2 regions of the Paenibacillus glucanolyticus genome follow, and region 2 is predicted to be linked to the other one. Evidence: riboswitches for the same ligand, from Rfam matches in the RefSeq annotation. Region 2 holds a riboswitch; the other holds the start of a gene.
What was found. Region 2 has a riboswitch for ZMP and ZTP ahead of rpiB (ribose 5-phosphate isomerase B). Riboswitches for the same ligand answer to the same signal wherever they lie in the genome.
Positions count from the first base shown of each region.

Region 1: another riboswitch for ZMP and ZTP. It lies ahead of WDY75_RS13335 (bifunctional 5,10-methylenetetrahydrofolate dehydrogenase/5,10-methenyltetrahydrofolate cyclohydrolase); the one in region 2 lies ahead of rpiB (ribose 5-phosphate isomerase B).

Region 1 is NZ_CP147845.1:2,760,671-2,765,543, reverse strand. Features, by position in the region: gene WDY75_RS13345 (sucrose-6-phosphate hydrolase) at 1-626, opposite strand, end outside; gene WDY75_RS13340 (LacI family DNA-binding transcriptional regulator) at 806-1,804, opposite strand; gene WDY75_RS13335 (bifunctional 5,10-methylenetetrahydrofolate dehydrogenase/5,10-methenyltetrahydrofolate cyclohydrolase) at 2,049-2,897, opposite strand; ZMP/ZTP riboswitch at 2,968-3,047, opposite strand; gene WDY75_RS13330 (permease) at 3,203-4,219, shown strand; gene WDY75_RS13325 (TIGR03943 family putative permease subunit) at 4,248-4,873, shown strand, end outside.
Region 2 is NZ_CP147845.1:461,361-466,233, forward strand. Features, by position in the region: gene spoIIR (stage II sporulation protein R) at 1-181, shown strand, start outside; gene WDY75_RS02130 (L-threonylcarbamoyladenylate synthase) at 380-1,537, shown strand; gene WDY75_RS02135 (manganese efflux pump MntP family protein) at 1,707-2,270, shown strand; gene WDY75_RS02140 (low molecular weight protein arginine phosphatase) at 2,325-2,912, shown strand; ZMP/ZTP riboswitch at 3,009-3,090, shown strand; gene rpiB (ribose 5-phosphate isomerase B) at 3,205-3,669, shown strand; gene WDY75_RS02150 (TIGR01440 family protein) at 3,759-4,343, shown strand; gene glyA (serine hydroxymethyltransferase) at 4,435-4,873, shown strand, end outside.

The DNA.
Region 1 (4,873 bases), 2.3 Mb from region 2:
TGAATCTCCCCTTTGAATTCCCAAGACAGCAAATCCGAAGATTCGTAGATGACTGCCGAACCGGTCTGATCAACCCTTTGGGCGCCGATGACGAACCGGTATTTGTCTTGGTCTTTCCATACTTTCGGATCCCGGAAGTGTTCGGTATATCCGTCCGGCACATGATCGATCAGCGGCTTATCAAGCTTCGTGATCGATCCGTCGCGGTCCATCACAGCCATGCATTGATAAGATTGCCTGTTCCATTCCTCGTCCCGGGCATTCCCGGTATATAACAGATACAGTTTGTTGTCTTTCACGATCCCGCTGCCTGAATATGCGCCATAAGCATCAAACAGCTGCCCTGGTTCAATGGCGATGCCTTTGTTATGCCAATGCACCAGATCCTTCGAGGAAGTATGATACCAATATTTCAAGCCATGAAACGTCCCCAAAGGAAACCATTGATAAAACAAGTGATATTCCCCGTTATAATAAGAAAATCCGTTGGGATCATTCATCAACCCCATGACGGGCTGTATGTGAAACGTCTGTCTCCATTCGCTTCGTCTCGCCTGCCTCCTTAATGAAGCAATCTCTTCGGGAGAAGCCTGATCCAGGCGGCGGTATTTCAGTTCTCTGTCCATATCTCTTCTCCTTATAAATGGGCTAACTAAAGAATCAAACAGACGTGCTGCACGTGTACGTGAACAAAACCAATCATAGTGGAACCGGTTCCAATCAAGTGTAAAAATAATGAACTCAGTTCCAATACAAGCAGCAAACGCCCGATTTGGAACCGGTTCCGTTTTTTAGTATAAAATAACTAATTCAGATTGTCAACGCTTTCCCGATGAATCATCTCGCAATTCATGACCGTCAGGAGATCCGCAGGCTCGTCGTTGACCAGCTTGATAATATGCTGTGCAGCGAGGTGCCCCGCTTGAAAATATCCATATTTAACCGTGGTCAATCCGGGGTGAATCACCTCGGTTACATCGTATCCGCCAAATCCGGTAACGGAGAGTTCGCTGGGAATTTGAATGCCCTTCATATGCGCAGCTTTCATCACGCCAAGCGCGATGTTGTCCGTGGCGCAGACCACCGCCGTTGGCAGCGTTCGATTAGATTGGAAAATCGTCAACGCGGTCTGAACGCCATCTGACATTTTAAATCCACTTTCATAGAGATCGAGATTCACTTCCACACCAACATGCTCGCTCACCGCTTTCAGAAACCCTTCCTTTCGTTTGACCCCAACCGCAACGTCTTTTTCCGTAACACCAATATAAGCTATGTTACGATGTCCCTTGGACAGTACATAACGCCCCATGTCATAGCCTGCGGCATAGTCGTTATAAATCATGCTGTGAACATCCTTGTGCTGTTGTCCGAGCAGAAGAACGGGAATGCCGATCTCTTTAATCGCGGCAAGATGCGTCTCCGTCACCTGTGTGGCGAATAGAATGATCCCTGATATTTTTTGTCTGGCGAGGTCATACAGCGCCTCAATCTCTCGGGATAAATCCTGGCTTGCATTAATGATGAGAAGCTGATATCCGTGTTCCCTTAGTTCTTCGTCCATTCCGGCCACGGTCTGCGATGCGGAAAATGAGTCCAGACGCGGCATAATGGTGCCGATCATACTGGTTTTTTTCGCTTTTAAGCTCTGTGCAAAAGAATTCGGAATATAGCCGGTTTCCTGAATGACCTGCTCAATCTTTCGGCGTGTCGCATGGCTTACGGATCCTCCGTTTAAGAAACGGGAGACCGTGCTTTTGGCAACTCCGGCTTTGTGAGCGATATCGGCGATCGTGTTCTTCATTCACTGATCACCGGAGCCGCACAACAGGCTTTGATTCGTGTATGCATGAAGCTCTCCCCTTCGATTTCGCATTTCTCTAACTATACCATGACCTCCGGGCGTCCGTGAAATTGCAGGCCTAGGGCCTATCATTTTATAGACCATACCTCTCTAAGATCCAAACTTTGGCGTGGATAAAGCGATTCGAAGGGGATTATTCTTGGTTCCCCTTTACTTAACATGCAGATGGTCTATGGCTTTCCCCTTAGACTTGCACGGTTCGCTCAGCCGATTCTACGGTATGCTTCAGCAGCGTAGCAATCGTAACAGGACCCACGCCGGCAGGTACCGGCGTAATCGCGGAAGCAGCCTCCGCGCAAGCTTCATAATCGCAGTCACCGATATTCCCTTTGTTATAGCCTGCATCCAATACAACGGCCCCCGGCTTGATCCAGTTCCCTTGAATAAAATTGGGTTTGCCTACGGCAGCAACAACAATATCCGCCTGCGAGACAATATTGGCGAGATCCTTCGTTCTCGAATGACAGATCGTAACCGTAGCATTGCGATTCAGCAGCATCATCGATACCGGCTTGCCGAGAATCGGACTGCGTCCAACAATGACGGCATGTTTCCCTTCAATCGGCAGGTTGTAATAATCCATAATCGCAAGTATCGCCGCAGGCGTACAGGAAGGATATTCGGCAAAACCAAACGCATTTTGCGAGAACCCAAGCGTGGTGACCCCGTCCACATCTTTTTCAATACGGATGGTATCAAAAGCCGCTCGTTCATCGATATGATGGGGTACCGGATGCTGCAGCAGAATGCCGTGAACATTGGGATCCTCATTCAGCTCTTGAATGGCAGCCATCAGTTCCTCCGTTGTTGTCGACTCGTCTAGCACCACTTTTTTGGATATAATTCCAAGCCGCTCACAGGCATTTCCCTTCATTCGCACATAGGTTGCCGAAGCCGGATCTTCTCCTACCAATATCGTTGCCAGACATGGGGTTACCCCTTTCTCCTTAAGCTCCTGCACCTTCACGGCCAGCTTGGCCTTGATATCGTCGGATACCAGCTTTCCATCCAAAATCAAAGGTTCCTTACTCATTGCACATCCGCTCCTTCGCCATTGTTATTGTAATAAACATAAAGAGGCAAGGCGACATCTCTGTCTCCTTACCTCTTGCCCAGGCGTACGGCATATGATCCTATGTGCTCCCTCTTGGTGACCCAAGTTACGCCAGTAACACATAGATAACTTTTTTTAATATACCATGACTTTGGACTTCACGCTACCAGGATGATGCGCCTGTTCCAAATCGTAATCTTTTTGATTAAATTATTAAAAACACGTATGTTGCCGATTGTCCAAGCATAGAATGTGCTAAGAACATTTCGCTTCAGGAGGACTTGATGAAACATCCCGTTGTATTCAAAATGCTGCCCTTCATCCTGCCGCTTGTCTTCGTGATTCCGGTCTTAACGATATGGCTGCAAAATGGTTCTGGTTCCAGGCTCGTCGAAATCCTTGACATGCAGCAGGTCAAAACCATTTTTACTGGCATCTTCCTTGAGGCGCTACCTTTTGTTTTGCTAGGCGTGCTGCTCTCGTCACTTCTGCAAATGTTTGTAAAAGAGCAATGGGTGCGCCGTCTTATACCCAAAAATCCGCTCATCGGCGTCTTGTTTGCTTCCATGCTGGGCATCGTGCTTCCCATATGTGAATGCGGGATGATACCGGTCGTCCGAAGGTTGATGTTAAAAGGGATGCCTGCCTACATCGCTGTCACCTTTATCCTCAGCGGCCCCATACTGAATCCGGTCGTGTTCGCCGCAACCATCATGGCCTTCCGCTCGCATCCCGAAGTGGTGATCGGCCGGATGGGACTAGCATTGGCCGTTGCCGTGACGATAGGTTTAATCGTATATGTATTCTCCAAACATAATCCGCTCAAGCGATCCTTTCAGGAGTTTACCGAACAGGGCTCCGTCAATGGGGGACGGAAAATGCATGAGCACCCTAAAACATGGAGGAGCATGTTTGTTCACGCCGGAGACGAATTAATTGAAATGACCAAGTATCTGGTTCTTGGCGCGTTCTTGACCGCCTGTATCCAATCCTTCATTCCAAGGGATGAATTGTTGGCATTAGGAAACGGTCCTGCCGCCTCATATCTGTTCATGATGGGGTTTGCGTTTATATTGTCGCTCTGCTCGACTTCGGATGCCTTTGTCGCGTCTGCGTTCACGCACAGCTTTTCGGTCGGTCCACTGGTTTCCTTTCTTGTTCTCGGCCCGATGCTGGATTTCAAAAGCTTGCTTATGCTGTCCGCTACGTTCAAGACCAAATTCGTAATCGGTCTAAGCCTGCTGGTTATCACGCTGGTCTTTATCGGCTCTATAGCCGTTGATGCTCTGTTTCGAGGTTAGCTAATTGGGGAGGAGGCTGATGTAAACGATGATTTCCAGCTTGGCTATACGGGGCCATTATGTGCTTCGGTCGCTGCTCATTGCAGCTCTTGCCTTCTATATCATGCATCTGAATGCTACAGAGTCTCTTCATTATTACCTGGCTCCACACATGCAGACCCTGCTGCTGCTCTGTCCGGTCCCGCTTCTATTCATTGCATTCGGTATGCTGTGGCACGCTCTTGGGGGTGATACCGGAGAGGTGTGTGATTGCGAGCATCCCCTGCCTAACGGCTTTGTCAAAAACATGACCGTCTACGGGTTGTTCGCAGTACCGCTGCTGTTCGGCCAGCTTCTGCCGAATCAAGCTCTTGGAAGCGACATGGCTTCCAAAAAAGGCATGATCTACACCTATCCGAACCCGGATGTCCGCCGTAAGGCCGAGGACCAGAACGCCTCTGCAGCCTCTGAGACAAATAACCACTCTCTATCTGCTGATCAATCGGCGACCCAAGACGCCTCACAGCAGGAGCTGTTTATTGCCAAGGACATCTACAGCGTGGAATTCGCAGAGCTCGCCAAGCGTTTATATACGCTTTCCGTCATTTCGGTTGAACCTGACATTTTCTCGGAGACCGTCGGTGCCATCGATATGTATAAACAGCAGTTTCAAGG
Region 2 (4,873 bases):
CGGCAGCGGGGATGCTGCGGCACAATCCGTTGACACGGGTGTCCAAACGGCTTCTGCCGACGCTGGCGAAACGCCTCAGGAGGAAACTCCGAAGAATGCAGGCGATAGTAAACCTGAAGTTCGGTTCTTTCTGTGGGATATGTTTCTGGGGATTTGGAATTGGGTGGCGAGCCTGTTTTAAGGATTAGGAGCGGATTGATGTTCAATCCTGACGGTGTATGATAAACTTTAGTATAGAAGAGTGCTTTCTCTTTGGCGCGACTGGTTTCGATTGGAACTGGCACGGGACTGAAGAACCAAAGCACTTTTTATTTTTGAAGTAAGCGCAAAACGGAATTTGATGTTTATATATTTTATATACAGAAAGCTTGGGGTAGGTATGGAACAGAACGGAAATGACGTATTGCAACAAGGACAGCGGAATGGCGGCATCCATAATTCAGAGACAACAACCAAGGTTTGGCATGTACCAACCTCGCTCTTCCAGGAGAGCTTGAAAATGGCGGCGGAGCCGGAGCTTCAGGAAGCCGGGTTGGTGTTGGCCCAGGGCGGCACGGTGGCGTTTCCGACCGAAACGGTGTATGGCCTCGGTGCCGATGCGGGCAATACCGAAGCGGTGGAGCGCATCTTTGCCGCGAAGGGGCGTCCGGCGGACAATCCGTTGATTGTCCATATTTCGGAGCTTGCGCAGCTTGAGGGTTTGGTCCAGCATGTGAACGAAACGGAAAGGGCGCTGATGGACTCCTTTTGGCCCGGACCTTTGTCGCTGGTACTACCCGTGAAGCGGGACGCTGTGTCACCGCGTGTAACCGCTGGTCTGGATACCGTTGCTGTGCGGATGCCTGATCACAGCGTTGCGCTTGCCCTGATCAGCGCTGCAGGGCGTCCGCTTGCTGCACCGAGCGCCAACCGCTCGGGCCGGCCGAGCCCGACGCTGGCCAGCCATGTGCTGGCAGATCTCGCCGGTTACATTGACGGCGTGCTCGACGGCGGCCCTGCCGGGGTGGGCGTCGAGTCGACCGTTGTGCAGGTCGGCGAGGATGGCGCCGTGACGGTGCTCCGCCCCGGCGGCGTCACGGCCGAGCAGCTTGCCGCCGTAGCGGCAAGCGTGCGCCTCGACCCGGCGCTGCAGCGCGCCGCCGGGGAGGCGGAAGGCCCGGCGCCGCGCTCGCCGGGCATGAAGTACACGCACTACGCACCGAAGGGTGCGATGTGCGTGGTGCAGGGCCCGCGTGCCGACGCCGTGTCGGCACGCATTGCGGCCGAGCTTGAGGCGGCCGCCCGGCGCGGGGAAGTGACCGGTGTGCTGTCGTTCGACGAGCACATCGGCCACTACCGCACGGACGTTGCCGTCTCGCTCGGCAGCCTGGCCGCGCCGGAGGAAGCGGCCCGCCGGCTGTACGCCGGCCTTCGTCACTTCGATGACGAAGGCGCGACCTTCATCCTGGCCGAAGCGTGCCCGGATCGGGGCGTTGGCGCAGCCGTCATGAACCGGCTGCTGAAGGCCGCGGGACATCACATCATCAATGTGGATTGAACTCCAAGTCCTGGCACCAGTTTGTGAGTGATTCTCTCAATCCTTTCTCGTAATATGCAAGAGGAAGGGGAGGCTTTGCCGGGATTCCCCAGTCGAATAAACGGTTTTGGAATCATTTAACCCTTGTCCGCATATGGTGTACAAGACCATGGGACTTGGGGGAATGAGCATGTTGGAGGCGTCTGTCCAATCGGGACAGCTTGCGGCGATTCTGCTGATGGCGGTTGCACTCGGGCTAGACGCATTTTCGCTTGGAATCGGAGTCGGGATGAGAAGCGGCATGCGCCTTGGCTATATGCTGGGCATTAGTTTCATGATTGCGCTGTTTCATATGCTAATGCCCCTGCTGGGTTTATTTGCTGGCCATTATGTGGGAATATTATTGGGCCACGTTACAGGGCTTGCAGCCGGTGGGCTGCTGCTCCTGCTGGGTGGACATATGATTTATAATGCCTTGCGTGGCGGAGAAGGCCAGCGAATTCATCCAACCGCCTTTTTGGCCATGCTGCTGTTTTCCCTCAGCGTCAGCATCGATTCGTTCTCGGTGGGGGTTTCGCTTGGCATGTTCGTGGATGATGTTTGGTTGATTGTGGTCTCTTTCGGTATCGTGGGCGGCTTGATGTCGATTCTCGGCTTGCTGCTGGGTCGCCAGGTAAGCGATAAGCTGGGGGAGTATGGCGAGATGCTCGGAGGACTCATTTTGGTCATCTTCGGCATCATGTTTATCATTTAACGCAATATTTGATACAATATCCCCAAAGAACCTACTAACAGGAGGAACGGGACTGTGAAAAATATACTGTTTGTTTGCACGGGAAATACTTGCCGCAGTCCAATGGCTGAAGGGATGCTGCGGAAGCTGTCCAAGCAGCGGGGAACTCCGCTGGAGATTCGTTCGGCAGGTGTATCGGCCGTGGATGGAATGCCGGTGTCCCATCACGCGGAATCGATACTTCGGGATCAGGATATCCAGGACCGCTTGGTGTCCAAACCTCTGACGGCGCAACTGGTAGAGTGGGCAGATCTGATTCTTACGTTGACCCAGTCGCATAAGCAGTATGCCATTCGTCAGTTTCCGCATGCGGCAGACAAGATGCACACGCTGAAGGAATTCGTTGAGGATGACCGCAGGGTGCTCGAAGATCTGCAGGAGCAGGATAGCCTGTATGCAACGCTGGAACTGGCCCGATCTCTCGGAAGGGATGTAAGTGACAGCGATCGGGAACGCCTGATTGAGCTGCGTCAGCGCATTCCGAGCTTTGATATTTCCGATCCGTTCGGCGGTTCGCGGGAAGAATACGAAGCGACAGCGGCCGAGATTCGGACGGCGTTATTCCGATTGTTGGACAAGCTGGAGTCCGAGCGGCATAAATAGGGCGACCCCTTTTGTGTTTAGAAGCGAGCGTATAATTGGGCTAAAAAGCCGCTTGCCTTTCACCCCGTATTGATTTAAGATGAAGGTGAAAAACAAAGGATCCGGTGTAACTGGCGACGAAGTGGATGAAACCACGGTGGAGCATCGGAATATACGGCCGGTCGCCTGGGCAAAGAGCATTTGGAGCACAACACGTGCGCCGACTGCTCTTTTTTCGTCTTTTGCGCGGAATTTGAGTTATAATGGAACAAGCTAAAACGCAAAAGCGAACATACGAGGGGGTTTTTCATAGATGAAAATCGCATTGGGTACGGATCATGCCGGCATTCGTCTGAAAGAGGAGATCGTGGAGGTCATTCGGGGTCTGGGACATGAGGTGGAGGATCTTGGCTGCGGCTGCTCCGATTCTGTGGATTATCCCGATTATGCGCTTCCGGTGTGCGAGAAGGTGGTCTCGGGTGAAGCGGATCGCGGGATTCTGATCTGCGGTACAGGGATTGGCATGAGTATCGCGGCCAACAAGGTGCCCGGTATCCGCTGCGCGCTGACCCATGATGTGTTCTCGGCAAAAGCGACGCGCGAACATAATGACAGCAATGTGATTGCACTGGGTGAACGCGTAGTCGGTCCCGGACTTGCAGCAGAGATCGTAAGCGCATGGCTGACAACGGATTTCAGCCAAGGCGAACGCCATGTCGGCCGAGTGAACAAGATCAAAGCCATCGAGGAGCGTTACCTGAAGAACGGATTGCGATAGTTCGTGTCGATCAGTATGTTATTCATCGCGGCTTATCGTGATGAGGAAATGAAGTGCTTCTGTGAAAAAAACATCGGGAGGACTGTGACATGACGGACATCTCCAAGATTTCCTTGAATGAACAGACAGCGGGCGTTGTCCGCGAACTGGCCGAAGCGGCTGTTTTGGGCCCGGGTAAAGTTCTGGTCATCGGGGCCAGCACCAGCGAAGTGGTCGGCCGCCGGATCGGTACAGGCGGCGCACTTGAGACTGCGCAGCAGCTTCTCCAAGGCATCGCCGAAGTTCAAGCGGAGTTCGGTTTTGCTGTGGCCTATCAATGCTGTGAGCATTTGAACCGTGCACTTGTCATGGAGCGCGATCTGCTTGAGCGGCTGCGCTTGACGGAAGTGGCGGCTGTTCCCATACCGGGAGCAGGCGGATCTATGGCTTCGGCGGCCTACCGCAGCATGAAGGAGCCTTGCCTTGCGGAATCCATTGAAGCTCATGCAGGAGTCGATATTGGCGAGACGCTGATCGGCATGCATTTGCGGCGAGTGGCGGTACCTTTCCGGCCAAGCGTGCGTTATGTTGGTGAGGCTCGCGTTACGGCTGCCTATACCCGGCCGAAGCTGATTGGCGGGGAGCGTGCGGTGTACCGGTTCGTGCAGAAGGATGATGGGGCGCAGTGCGATTGATTCGAATGAAAGCTCGCTTTTTTGTTATTTGTTATATCTGTAGTTTTAATTTGGCAACCAAAATAACGATGGATTATGGGAGGATATGAACATGATGGAACATTTGCGGAAGAATGACCCGGCTGTACTGGAAGCAATGGATTTGGAACTGAAGCGTCAACGCAGCAATATTGAGCTGATCGCCTCGGAGAATATTGTCAGCGAAGCGGTTATGGAAGCAATGGGGACCGTGCTGACGAATAAATATGCGGAAGGCTACCCTGGCAAACGCTACTACGGTGGTTGTGAGCGTGTGGATATCGTGGAGGATATCGCCCGTGACCGTGCCAAGGAATTGTTCGGTGCCGAGCATGTGAACGTGCAGCCGCATTCCGGTGCACAAGCGAACATGGCGGTGTATTTGGCTGCGCTCAAGCCTGGAGATACCGTTCTTGGCATGAACCTCGCTCATGGCGGCCATTTGACTCACGGAAGTCCTGTTAACGCTTCGGGCCTTCTGTACAACTTCGTTGCTTACGGCGTGCAAGAAG